4 regions of the Paenibacillus sp. MDMC362 genome follow, and region 1 is predicted to be linked to each of the others. Evidence: predicted binding sites of a transcription regulator. Region 1 holds the regulator's gene; each other region holds the start of a gene.
The links. Region 1 encodes Rex, which represses fermentation and respiration genes when NADH is low (regulators of the CRP and FNR family bind a similar motif). Its sites were predicted from a motif close to TTGTGAAATATTTCACAA; they were not measured.
Positions count from the first base shown of each region.

Region 2: the regulator Rex is predicted to act here: its motif matches at 1,942-1,959, upstream of DP091_RS18320 (cytochrome ubiquinol oxidase subunit I).
Region 3: the regulator Rex is predicted to act here: its motif matches at 1,534-1,551, upstream of pflB (formate C-acetyltransferase).
Region 4: the regulator Rex is predicted to act here: its motif matches at 1,857-1,874, upstream of nirB (nitrite reductase large subunit NirB).

Region 1 is NZ_QLYT01000008.1:37,050-40,533, forward strand. Features, by position in the region: gene DP091_RS02335 (amidohydrolase) at 13-1,314, opposite strand; gene DP091_RS02340 (redox-sensing transcriptional repressor Rex) at 1,289-1,954, opposite strand; gene dinG (ATP-dependent DNA helicase DinG) at 2,016-3,484, opposite strand, start outside.
Region 2 is NZ_QLYT01000035.1:136,362-139,845, forward strand. Features, by position in the region: gene cydB (cytochrome d ubiquinol oxidase subunit II) at 1-470, opposite strand, end outside; gene DP091_RS18320 (cytochrome ubiquinol oxidase subunit I) at 457-1,860, opposite strand; gene ade (adenine deaminase) at 2,149-3,484, opposite strand, start outside.
Region 3 is NZ_QLYT01000008.1:200,792-204,275, reverse strand. Features, by position in the region: gene adhE (bifunctional acetaldehyde-CoA/alcohol dehydrogenase) at 1-1,307, shown strand, start outside; gene pflB (formate C-acetyltransferase) at 1,626-3,484, shown strand, end outside.
Region 4 is NZ_QLYT01000008.1:208,958-212,441, forward strand. Features, by position in the region: gene nirB (nitrite reductase large subunit NirB) at 1-1,770, opposite strand, end outside; gene DP091_RS03260 (hypothetical protein) at 1,950-2,624, opposite strand; gene DP091_RS03265 (winged helix-turn-helix transcriptional regulator) at 2,808-3,128, opposite strand; partial or broken gene DP091_RS32305 (uracil-DNA glycosylase) at 3,276-3,484, opposite strand, start outside.

The DNA.
Region 1 (3,484 bases):
CTTGATTATTCCCTAGAGGGTTGTAAGACGCTCAAAGGCACGCTGCGCTTCCCGGCGGATACGTTCCTCATCGAGAGTAAGACTCGCGCCATTCTTCACTACCTGCTTGCCGTCAACCCACACATGCTCAACATCCTTGGCACTGGCGGAGTAGATAGCATGAGAAATGTAATCCGTCTTCGGAAGGAAGTGCGCCTGATCCGTGTTCAGTGCGATCATATCTGCCTTCATGCCTACCGCAAGTGTACCAATATCCATAAGGAAGGCTGATTTGGCTCCATATTCTGTTCCCATTCGAAGGGCTTCGGATGCTGGAATCGCGGTTGGATCCCCGCTCACTCCTTTATGGATCAGTGCGGCCAGCCGCATCTCTTCAAACATATCCAGATTATTATTGCTGGCAGGTCCATCGGTACCCAAAGACACGGTGACCCCGGCTTTCAGCAGTGCAGGCACGCGAGCGATGCCGCTGGCAAGCTTCAAATTGCTGCCTGGATTATGCGAAACCATGACTTGATGTTTGGCCAAAGTTTCGATTTCCTCATCGGTCAGATGGACGGCATGAGCAAGCAGCGTTGGACGGGAGAACATGCCAAGCTTCTCTAGGTGAGCAACAGGCCGAAGTCCGTAGTCATTTACGTTCTGAGCTACTTCCGCTTCTGTTTCGGACATATGCGTATGCAAAGGCAAATTCAAATCATGCGAAACTTGCACGAATTTTTCGATGAAATCCGGCGGACATGTATACGGTGCATGCGGTGAGATCATCGTCGTAATTCTACCGTCAGCCTGACCGTGCCAGTCTTTCGCGAATGCAACCGCCTCATCCAGCTTCTGCTGCTGCACCTCAGGCGGACATAATCCGATGACGCCGCGTGTCAGAACGCCGCGCATGCCTGAGTCCTGCACTACCTTTGCAACCTGATCCATATGATCATACATATCCACAAATGTCGTGGTTCCGCCTTTGATCATCTCCAGCACGGAGAGGGAGGTTCCCCAGTATACATCGTCGGCCGTGAATTTGGCTTCCATCGGCCACATTTTTTCTTGAAGCCAAACCTGTAGTGCCAGATCGTCGCCATACCCGCGAAGAAGCGACATGGCCGCATGTCCGTGCGTGTTCACCAATCCAGGCAGGAAAAACAGATGGGTTCCGTCGATGATTTCTGTCCCCTCTTGAACAGTCGGCTCTTCTTCACCCAAGTAGGTGATCCGGTCGTTCTCCACGACCATATATCCGCGTAACACGGATCTTCCTTCCTCTAATACCGCAAACGTTCCGTTTTTAACCATCCACTTCGTTGTCGTCATGTGCTGCATCCTCCTTGCCGTTATCCAAATAATAGGCCAAACTCTGCAAATCCGTAGTAAAATCAGCCGTATGAATCCGGATATGGGATGGAGCTTTCAGGATAGTCGGCGCAAAATTCAGGATAGCCTCTATGCCTGCTGCGATAAGTTGATTCGCTACATTCTGCGCCTCAAAATCCGGAACGGTGATAATCCCGATACGAATGCCGTACTCATGGACCGTCTTCTCCAGCTCCTCCATTGGCTGTACGACCAAATTGTTAATTTTCATACCAACTTTGGGAGAATACGAATCGAAAACCGCCACAATCTTCATATTGTCCTTCAGAAATGCATTGTAATTCGATAATGCATGTCCAAGATTACCGGCCCCAATCAATGCAACATTGATCTTCTGGTCCAGCTTTAGAATCTGGCGAATTTTCTCGATCAGATAAGATACGTCATATCCGATCCCTTTCCGTCCAAAATCACCGAAATACGCTAGGTCCTTACGAATTTGAGCAGGATTGAGATCCAGTTTCTGCCCCAGTTCCTGGGAGGAAACCGTGGAGACCTCCCTTTTCTGAAGCTCATTCAAATAGCGCAAGTATACAGGTAATCTGCGGACCACGGCTTCCGAAATTTTTTCCGATTTCATGCATGCTCCCCCTAATAATAGGTTAATAACTACATTTGTTTGTGCTGTTAATGGTTTTACTTTATTCAGCTTGGTTCTCTATGCCTGCCTCTTCCTGCAGCCATTCCGAAATTCGGGGAACGATCCCCTCTGTCGGCATATGCTCCATCTTCGGTCCAGGCAAGGAATATAAGAAGTACTTCCCGTAATAGGATTCAATGACCCGAGTATCGTAGACGATGACAATCCCCTTATCCTGCGCGGTCCGTACCAGTCGGCCAAATCCCTGTTTGAAGCGAATGACCGCTTGCGGAACCGAAAGCTTCATGAACGGGTTCTTCTTCTGCTGCTGCAGAAGCTCGCTCTTGGCTTCGACCAGAGGGTGATTCGGCGGCTGGAACGGCAGCCGGACGATGGCAAGGCAGGTGAGCGCCTCACCGGGTATATCTACTCCTTCCCAGAAGGAGCTGGTGCCCAGCAGAACCGAAGCGCTGCTATCCTGGAATCTCCGGATTAACTTGGTACGGCTGGTTCCGTCCATCCCTTGTCCCAGTACCGTAATATCGCTGGATCCCAGCGCCTCCTTCAAGGGCTCATGCACCTGACGCAGCATGCGGTACGAGGTGAACAGGACAAGCATGCGACCGTGCGTCGCGATGGCCGTATCAGCCAATGACTGCACAAGTGTATTCACAAAGAGTGCATCCCCGACCGAGCCCTTCACGCTCGGAAAATCGCGCGGCACAACAAGGAGAGCCTGCTCCCTGTAATTAAACGGGGACGGCAGCAGGACCGTGTTCAGGTTGCCGTTGTCTGCCGCTTCCTGAAGACCCAAGTTCTCGATCATGAACTGAAACGATTTGTCCACCGACAAGGTCGCCGATGTCAGAATCACGCTTTGTTTTTTGTCAAAAAACAATTCCTTTAAGTGGGTGCTGACGTCGACAGGCACCGCATAAAGCTGCAGCGATTTGCCGCGGAAGTTGCCGTTCGCCTCCATCCAGTATACCGTGCCCTCATCGTTCAGGGACATGAAGGTCCTCAGGTCCTCGCGGTGTGCCGCCAGGTCCTTAAATAGACCCGATAGGTCTGTTAACAGACTGTCCGCGCTGTAGTCGTCCAGATCTTCCTTCATTTCGGCAATCAACTTGTCACCCTTGCGAACGACATCGCCCAGCGTCAGATGGATTTGATGCTCCAGCTCGGCCAGCGAATTCCAATCCTTCGGCTTCTTCAGCGGCGATAAGCGAAGCGAGAATTGACCGGCATCCCCCGGAGTCGCGTCTCCGCGCTCCGGAAGCAGTCCGAACAATTGGTCGCTGAGCCGGTCCCAATTCTCTTTGACGGTGATCAGATCCGGATAAATCCGGTCGATGATGGAAGACCACTCGACAGCCTTCTCATGGGACGACGCTTGCAGCAGCTGGCGAAGAGCCGGAAGCTGACCGCTTCGGCTGTCTTTGTACATACGGGTCAACGTATGGACAACCGAAAAATATTTCATCTGCAAGCCCAGGTGCTTGCCCGCGACGTCCTCCAGATGATGCGCTT
Region 2 (3,484 bases), on a different contig from region 1:
ACATCAAACAATCCGGCATGCAGCTGCATCTCCTCGTTAATGGGGAGTCCCTGTATCAGGCAGGCAAAAACAACGCCGAGCAGGAATGGCGGAAGCACGCTGCCGGTGAAGATCGCACCGTCCCACACCCGTTTCCAGCGAACATCGCCCACCTTGCCGCGGAATTCAAAGGCCACCCCGCGTCCGATCAAGGCCAGCAGAAGAAAGACAAGCGGAATGTAGAATCCGCTGAACAGCGTCGCATACCAGTTCGGGAAGGCGGCAAACATGGCGCCGCCCGCCGTCAACAGCCAGACTTCGTTGGCGTCCCAGAACGGGCCGATCGAGTTGATCAGCACCCGGCGCTGGGTATCATTTTTGGCTAGCAGCTGCGTGGACATCCCGACCCCGAAGTCGAAGCCCTCCAAGAAGAAGAACCCGATAAACAAAACGGCAACGAGCACAAACCACAGTTCGTTAAGAGACAGCATTGTAGCCCTCCTTATTAAACGGATCGCTTGCGTGGTGGTCCTCTTCCTCCGCCGCATACGGTCCTTTCTTAATGACTTTGATAAATAGATACGCCATAACGGCTGCCAGCACCGCATAAATGGCAGTAAACAGGATCAGCGAGAACAGGATCGAGCCTGCGCTGACGTTCGGTGAAACACTGTTCTCCGTGGTGATCAGTCCGAATACCGTCCAAGGCTGGCGTCCGATTTCCGTCATGATCCATCCCGACGTATTGGCGATGAACGGCAGCGAAATGCCGAACAGCATCAGTCTGAGGAACCATTTGCCGGCCTTCTCGACCTTTTTGCGCAGCATCAGCCACGCTCCGTACAATCCCAGCAGTATCATGACGCTGCCGGCTGCAACCATAATCCGGAAGCTCCAGAACGTGGTGCGCACCGGCGGGATATAGTCTCCAGGACCATATTGCTGTACGTATTGCGCCTGCAGCTCCTTCATCCCGATGACTTCACCGGAAAACTTGCTATAGGATAAAAAGCTGAGCAAATACGGGATTTTAAACTCCATCGTGTTCTCCTGCTTATCCGGATCGATGGCCGCAATGACCGTCCAAGGCGCAGGATCATCGCTCGTTTCCCACAGGCTCTCCGCAGCGGCCATCTTCATCGGCTGCGTATCCACCAGATACTGCGCCTGCTGGTGACCGAATACCGCAACCAGAATGGAGGTGATGAGGCCAATCACGATGGCGATGTGAAATGATTTCTTAAAGAAATCCAAATCCTGCTTCTTCATCAGCTTGTAGGCACTCACACCTGCAACGAGGAACGCCCCGGTTGTCAGTGCCCCGAAGATCGTGTGCGGGAACTCCACCAACAGCTGACCGTTCGTAATCAGTGCGAAGAAATCATTCATCTCCGCCCGCCCATTATTCATCTCGAATCCGACGGGACGCTGCATGAACGAATTCGCTGCCAGAATCCAGAATGCGGACATCAGGGTGCCGAAGGACACCAGCCAGATACTTAGCAGATGGACCTTCTTCGATAACCGGTCCCACCCGAATATCCATAGTCCGATAAACGTCGACTCGAGAAAAAACGCCAGCAACGCTTCAATGGCAAGCGGTGCGCCAAATACGTCCCCGACAAACCTCGAGTAATCCGACCAATTCATGCCGAACTGGAATTCCTGCAGAATCCCTGTCACAACCCCGACCGCAAAGTTAATCAGGAACAGCTTTCCCCAGAACTTGGCCATTTTCTTGTAGATTTCCTGGCCTTTGACAACATACATCGTCTCCATGATGGCAATCAGAAACGCCAATCCGATGGACAACGGTACGAAAATAAAGTGAAAAATGGTTGTCGATGCGAATTGAATTCGCGCCAGCATAACCGGATCCATATCAGATACCCCTTCCTTTAGCTCACGTGATCACTTCAAATTTGATTCTTTTTGTATTGTCGCAGACCACGCCCTAAAGGATTGTGACAAACATCACAATACCAGGACTCAAACGGGGGTAAAAAGTTATAAATTTGTGACGAAAATCACTAAGTTGACTGCGACTTTGTGCACATCGAAAAAAATGGAACGGGCTTGCTGACTCTGCTCGCGATTTAGAATCCTGTATTTACAATACAAAAAAGCAGGTTCGCCATCAGGCCAACCTGCTTCGGTATATCTGCGCCCTTATTGAACAGCGCCAATCTCGGTCTCGATGAGCTTGAATTCCGTTACGTCCGCGATCCCGCGGTTGGTAATGCGGATTTCCGGAATCACCGGCAGCGCAATGAGCGAGAAGGTCATGAACGGAGCATGAATGTAGCATCCGAGCTCCTTCCAAGCCTCCTCCAAGGCAGCGACTTCCTCCGCTACGATCTCAACCGGACGGTCCGCCAGCAAACCCGCAATCGGCATCGCCACCTTCGCCAGCACCTTGCCGTCCCGTACTACGATCATGCCCCCACCGCACGCCGCCAGCTCATTCGCCGCGAGTGCCATATCCTCGGCATTCGTACCCATCACCAGCAGATTGTGGCTGTCATGTGCGACCGTGGACGCAACTGCGCCGGACTTCAGTCCGAAGCCGCTCGCAAAACCGAGCGAGATTTGCCCTGTCGTGCCGTGGCGCTCAATGCATGCCAGCTGAACCACGTCCTGATCCAGGTCTGGTTGGATCACCCTTTGCTGCACGGAGAGCACCGCCGTCATTTTAGCGGTACGTGCGCTGTTCTCGATGACGCGCACCACGTTCACTTCCGTACGCGCTGCATCGAATTTGCTGCGCAGCTGAAAGTCTTCCGCAGTAAGCGAACGCTGCAGCCGGACCGAGTTAAAAGCTTTTTCCGGGTATTGATATACCGGGAATGCCTTCACGAGTCGGCCGTTCTCTGCCACCACTTCGCCATCCGTGATCACAACGGAAGGGACCATGCTCAACAGATCATCAATCAGCAAAATATCCGCCGTTTTGCCAGGAGAGATGCTGCCAAGCTCCATATCCATCCCGAAATAACGAGCGACATTGATCGTTCCCAGCTGGATCGCCGTAACCGGGTCCACGCCCTCTTCCATAGCGCGGCGGACCACATGGTTCATATGTCCGAGTCTCAGCAGCGTCTGCGGATATACATCATCCGTAACCAGAGAAATATTGTCTGTGCGCACCTTATCTTCCGTTATGACCTTAACAACTTCCTTCACATCCTGCCAAGCCGAACCCTCGCGGATCATCAGGTGCATGCCGAGGCGAACCTTCTCCAAAGCCTGCTCCCGGGTTACCGTCTCATGGTCGGAGCTTACGCCGGTTGCCATATATGCCTGCAGCATCCGGTCGTCCTCTGCCGGAAAATGCCCGGTCACCGTCTTGCCTGCACGCAGCGTGGCTTCGATCTCCCCGCTCATGGTCGGATCGCCATACACGACGCCCGGGAAATTCATCACTTCGCCAAGCCCGGCAACACCGGGCCATGTCAGCCCTTCCTCAATGTCGGCTACGCCCAGCCGCGCTCCAGCATCCTCCAGA
Region 3 (3,484 bases), 160 kb from region 1:
ACTCCACTTCGTCGAACGTGACGGCTGTCAATTTAATCAACGTGAAAAGGGTGAACCGAAGAACCGTGAACATGCAGTGGTTTAAAGTGCCTGACAAAATTTACTTTGAAAAAGGTTCCACGCAGTATCTTGCGAAAATGCCGGAAATCACCCGTGTCGCTATCGTTACTGACCCCATGATGGTGAAGCTGGGTTATGTGGAGCGGGTAGAGCACTATCTGCGTCAGCGCAGAGTGCCGGTAGCCATCGAAGTGTTCTCGGAGGTTGAGCCGGATCCTTCGACAACGACCGTAGAACGCGGAACGGAGATGCTTGCAAGATTCCAGCCGGACTGCATCATCGCCCTCGGCGGCGGATCGCCAATGGATGCAGCGAAAGCCATGTGGCTGTTCTATGAATATCCGGATACGGATTTTAACAATCTGAAGCAAAAATTCATGGATATCCGCAAGCGGGTGTATAAATACCCGAAACTTGGACAGAAAGCGAAGTTCGTTGCCATTCCAACGACGTCGGGAACGGGCTCGGAGGTAACTTCGTTTGCCGTCATCACGGACAAAGGGCTGGGAAATACCAAGTACCCGCTGGCGGATTATGAGCTGACACCGGATGTGGCGATTATCGATCCGGAATTTGTATACACGCTGCCTCAAACGGCGGTAGCCGATACCGGCATGGATGTCCTGACACATGCAATTGAAGCCTACGTATCGGTGATGGCCAGCGATTATACGGATGGGCTTGCCATCAAGGCCATACAGCTGGTGTTCCAGTATCTTGAGCAGTCGGCGCTTACCGGCGACAAACTCGCCCGCGAAAAAATGCATAATGCTTCGACGCTTGCCGGCATGGCTTTTGCGAATGCGTTCCTAGGTATCAACCACAGTCTTGCGCATAAGTGGGGTGGTCAGTATCATACGGCACACGGACGCACCAATGCGATATTGATGCCTCACGTCATCCGTTACAACGCGAAGAAGCCAACGAAGTTCGCTGCATGGCCTAAATACACCCACTTTGTGGCTGATGAGAGATATGCTGAAATTGCACGGATTCTCGGACTGCCGGCAAGAACGACGGAAGAGGGCGTGAACAGTCTAATTGGCGCAATCCGGGAGCTGAACAGCAAGCTCGGGATCGAGGAGTCGTTCCAGCAGCTTGGCATCGACCCTAAAGATTTCGAGAAAAATGTTGAGCATTTGGCGGACCGGGCTTTTGAAGACCAGTGTACAACGAGCAATCCGAAGCTGCCGCTGGTGACAGAGCTCGCAGAAGTTTACCGCAACGCCTATTACGGCCGGTTCTAGTCAAGATAGACTCTAAACGCCGATCGTGAAGATCCATATAGATTTTCAGACAAGGTATGCAAGACCAGGTTCAGAGTGATATAAATCACGGGGAAAGAGAAGTTTGTGATTATTATCACAGATGCAGGGAATTAACAGGACTACAATAAAGGTGTAGAAGGAAGCAGAATCTCAGATCTTTGATATAGAAGCTTGAAGGCACAAGGCGGGGTAGTGGCACCATTGATCGTGAAAATAATCACATTGAAGATCTGAGATAGATCAAGGTGCGGCCCCGCCTGTCCATGCAAGCCCCAGCAAATCTAGGAGGGATTCAATATGTCGGTGATTGAAAAAGAAGCAGGCTGGAAAGGTTTTAAATCAGGTAAATGGACCAAGCGAATTGACGTTAATGATTTTATTGCAGAGAACCTTACTCCCTATTATGGCTCTGATGGATTTTTGGCGGGACCCACGGATAACACCAAAGCACTGTGGGATATCGTATCGGATTTAACCAAGAAGGAACGGGAGAACGGCGGGGTTCTGGATGTGGATGTCCATACACCATCGACCATCACCTCCCATCAACCCGGCTATTTGGACAAGGATAAAGAACAGATTGTCGGCGTTCAGACCGATGAGCCGTTCAAACGCTCGATCCAGCCTTTCGGCGGGGTCCGGATGATGATTGATGCGTGCAACGCATACGGCTTTGAAATGCCGCAGGCGGTTGTGGACATCTTTAACGGTATACGCAAAACGCATAACCAGGGCGTGTTTGATGCCTACACTCCTGAGATGAGAGCAGCGCGCAAGGCCGGGATTATTACGGGTCTTCCCGATGCTTACGGCCGTGGACGTATCATCGGTGATTATCGCAGAGTATCGTTATACGGCGTGGACGCGCTGATCCAGGACAAATTGAGAGAACTTTCCGAGCTTGAAGTGGACGCCATGGATGAGCCGATCATCCGCTTGCGGGAAGAATTGTCTGAACAAATGCGGGCGCTCAAGGAACTGAAGGAAATGGCGGCAATGCACGGGTATGACATTTCCAAACCTGCGAATACGGCGAAGGAAGCATTCCAGTGGCTGTATTTCGGTTACTTGGCCGCAATCAAGGAGCAGAATGGCGCTGCGATGTCGCTTGGCCGGGTATCTTCTTTCCTTGATATTTATATTCAACGGGATCTGGCTGAAGGCAAGCTGACGGAAGAAACAGCCCAGGAACTGGTCGACCATTTCGTTATGAAACTTCGGATCGTGAAATTCCTGCGTACGCCGGATTATAACGAGCTGTTTAGCGGGGATCCGACGTGGGTAACGGAATCCATCGGGGGCATGTCGGTAAACGGTGAGACGAGAGTGACCAAGAACAGCTTCCGTTTCCTGCACACCCTGTACAATTTGGGACCTGCGCCGGAACCGAACTTGACGGTGCTATGGTCGGAGAAGCTGCCGGAAGCCTTCAAAAAATATTGTTCGAAGGTTTCGATCGAAACCAGCTCGATTCAATACGAGAACGATGATCTGATGCGTCCGATCTACGGAGACGATTACGGCATCGCCTGCTGCGTATCCGCGATGCGCATCGGAAAGCAGATGCAGTTCTTCGGAGCCAGAGCAAACCTCGCTAAAGCGCTGCTCTATGCGATTAACGGCGGTAGAGATGAGAAATCCGGCGCCCAGGTTGGACCGGAATATCCGGCCATCACCGCGGAAGTTCTGAGTTATGATGAAGTCATGAAGCGGTTCAAGCCGATGATGGAATGGCTTGCGAAGCTCTATATGAATACGCTCAATGTGATCCATTACATGCATGACAAATACAGCTATGAACGGATAGAGATGGCGCTTCACGACCGGGATATTCTGCGCACGATGGCATGCGGCATTGCAGGCTTGTCCGTAGCAGCGGATTCACTGAGCGCAATTAAATATGCGAAGGTGAAGCCGGTACGCAACGAGCAAGGGATTGCGGTCGATTTTGAAATCGAGGGCGAGTTCCCTTGCTACGGCAACAACGATGATCGTGTGGATAGCATTGCCGTTGAGCTGGTCGAAGCCTTCATGAGCATGATTCGCAAGCACAAGGCTTACCGTGATGCCATGCCAACCCAATCGGTGCTCACGATTACGTCGAACGTTGTATACGGCAAGAAGACAGGAACCACGCCGGATGGACGTAAGGCAGG
Region 4 (3,484 bases), 170 kb from region 1:
TTTAAGCGATACATCCGCGATTTTCTTCAAATCCTCCGGCGTGGTAACGCCGCCGTACATTCTTGGAACGACCGTATAAGTGCCGTCTTTCTGAATGTTGGCGTTCATCCGTTCGTTGACAAAACGGGATTCCCTCTCCTCCTGATGGGTTACCGGGTTCAGCATGGCCAGATAATAATGAATGGCCGGGCGGCATTTCGAGCAGCCTTCCGGGTTGCTGAAGTTCAGAACATGCATGACTTCCTTCGTCGTGGTAAGTCCCTTCGCACGGATTTCCGCGACGATGTCATCCCGATCGAGTGTCGTGCATGAGCATATGCCTTGTTTGCCTGCGGCCTTAAAGCCATCGCCCAATACGCTCTGGAGTATTTGCTCCACAACAGGTTTACAGCCGCCGCACGAGCGGGTAGCACCTGTGCAAGCTTTGATCTCATCCACTGTCGTATGACCTTCGAGAGTAATGGCATCTACAATGGCTTTCTTGGTTACGCCGTTGCATCCGCATACGATCTCATCGTCAGGCATCTTTTCCAGCGAAAATGCCTTGCTGCCTCCTGTCCCTGCACGATCCGTGCCCATGATTGAATCGTAAATCTCATCCGTCATGGCTGTCTTTTTCCGAATCATGGATTGAAGGCTTGCCGAATCGCTCACATCTCCGAACAATATCGCTCCGACAATGATATTATCGCGGATTAATATTTTCTTATATGTCTTGCGCCAATCATCTTTCGCGGTGATCACCGCGTGTTCGGCTTGCTCCATGAACTCGCCGGCAGAGAATACATCAACACCGCTGATTTTTAGTTTCGTCGATACAATGCTTCCCTCGTAAGGCTTGCCTTCCACACCGCACAGATGTTTTGCGAGTACCTGTCCCTGTTCGAACAACGGCGCAACCAGGCCGTAGCATACGCCCCGATGCTCGCAGCACTCGCCAACCGCATACACATCCGGCCAGGAAGTTTGAAGATAATCATTAACTACGATTCCACGGTTCACTTCGATTCCGCTCGCTTCGGCGATCGCGCTGTTCGCTCTGATGCCCACTGCCATGACCACCAGGTCGACCTCAAGCTCATCCCCATCCTTGAACCGGAGTCCGGTGACCCTGGTATCTCCCAATATTTCGGTTGTTTGTTTGCCTAGTAAGAAGTTGATCCCCTGGTGTTCAAGCTCCCTTTTCAGCATGCTGGATGCCATTGAATCCAACTGGCTCTCCATCAAATCCTGCATGAGATGTACCACCGTCACCTCCATGCCGAGGCTGACCAATCCCTTGGCAGCTTCCAGACCCAGAAGCCCCCCGCCGATGACTGCCGCTTTCTTGTACGCCTTAGCGGCCTCCAGCATCTGGGTGCAATCGGCTATGTTACGAAAACCGATAACGCCTTCTTTGCCACTACCCGGTACGGGTAAAATAAAAGGCTTCGAGCCTGTTGCTATCATTACTTTGTCATACGGCACCGTCAATCCGTTGTCGGCTGTCACGACCTTGCGCTCTCCGTCAATCGCCGTTACGGTGACACCCGTGTGCAAAGTGATATGGTTATCCTCGTACCATTTCCAATCATTCAATACAATGTCATCCAGGGTTTTGCTGCCTTCCAACACATACGACAGTATAATGCGGTTATAATTCGGATGAGGCTCCTGTCCAATGACGGTGATGTCAAAATTCCCACCCAATTTAATGATTTGCTCGACCGTACTAATCCCGGCAATACCGTTGCCAATGACAACTAATTTTTCTCTCTTTATATTGGACATAAGTTTGATTCCTCCCCAACACGTTTATCTAGATCGTGGTATTCCGTTCCTTTCACATAAATTATATCGTCTGACGGCATTATTTTTTGTGATATATTTCACATAAATCGTTAAAATTTTAAACAATAATGCCAAATAACCCTGTCCGCGTCGGAACAAGGTTATGATGAGAAAACGCTCTATATAATGTCGGCTTCCATATAGGCTCGTTCGCCGCTTGGCACTTTTAAATAAGGGCGAATACCCGCAAACCCCTTCGCATCCAGATTTACCCCGGTCATCCAGTTCCCCTCTAATAAGCCGCCATCCGATTGCATAGTGACGGCAGGCGCCTGAATATGCTCCTGATACAGAACGATGCCGGCCTGTATGGTCTTAAAGGCTTTTCCCTGCTCCACCAACGGTACGGCGCTGATATACGTAGGCACAAAGTAATTCGCAATCACATCCAGCTCTTCCCCGTCAAAAAACGGCTCGCTGCCAAGGAAGGGATGCATCATCACGATTTTCTCATAGAGTGACCAGACGATCATCTGCAGAAATCTTCCCGTTCGTCCCATATTCTGTCCGGTAGCATGAAATCGATCGGTTTCATAACCAATGAACTTCCATCCCCCGGGGGCTTTGACCCATTTCTGAAACATGACGGAAGCACCGGTACCGTTTTGGGTAACGTTTTCTGCAGGCTCCGGGCTTGTTCCAGACGCAGCTAACCACAGGGAATCCGGCACATACTGGCTCAGCATCCGTTTGGTTTTCTCACAAATATGAAGCACTTTTAATGAAGCGTTTTCAAGTTCTGAGATGTCCTCTTGTCCATAATGGAAACGGGAGATATACGTTCGCTTGGTCATGGGCTCGCCTCCTTGATATGCCGCTCTCGTTATTTACATCATATAGCAGCCGGGTCCGCTTGGTGCATGTCCACATATTCTTGCCGTAAATAAACAGCAACCATACTTCCGTTTAGAAAAAAAACCCTGAAATGAGGATGTCTCATGCCAGGGTTTAATCATCAAGGGGAGTCTTAAGATGACTCATCTTTCGACCCATTGTTCTGCCCAGGATGCAATTTGCTCCATCACCGGACGAAGTGCTTTGCCTTTTTCAGTCAGTTCATATTCAATACGTACCGGTGTTTCCGGGTAGACATGACGAATCAGTATCCCTTCACATTCCAAATCCTTCATCCGCTCGGAGAGCATTTTATCGCTCATGGACGGAATCAAATTTGAAATATCCTTAAAGCGCTTAGGTCCGCTCATCAACGTTTGAATAATCAAACCGTTCCACCGTTTGCCCAGAAAAGAAAATGCAGATTCAAAACGGGGACACATCGTAACATTTGTAACTTCCATATCCCTTCACCTCTTTACGAAGTCACCTTGTTTATAGAAACTCATAAGCTTTATCAAAAAACTAGAAAACTTACGAATTGTAAGTATGTTTCATTTTAGCACATTTCCGAGAAACTGAAAACCACCTAGCCCCTATTTCCCATAAAATCAGCTTTTATCCCATAAAATACGAGCCAAAATATCCAAATCATTCTGGATCCATGTGGACAATTTCCTATTATACAGTACGGCCGCTGGATGGAACATAGGGAATATCTTATAGGTTTCCTCCGAAAACCTATAGCCTGCGCTTGGATTCTCCGGGTCTGCAGCTTGCTGGACCGGGCCCTCCATCAGTTTGCCGTGAAGCGATGTCA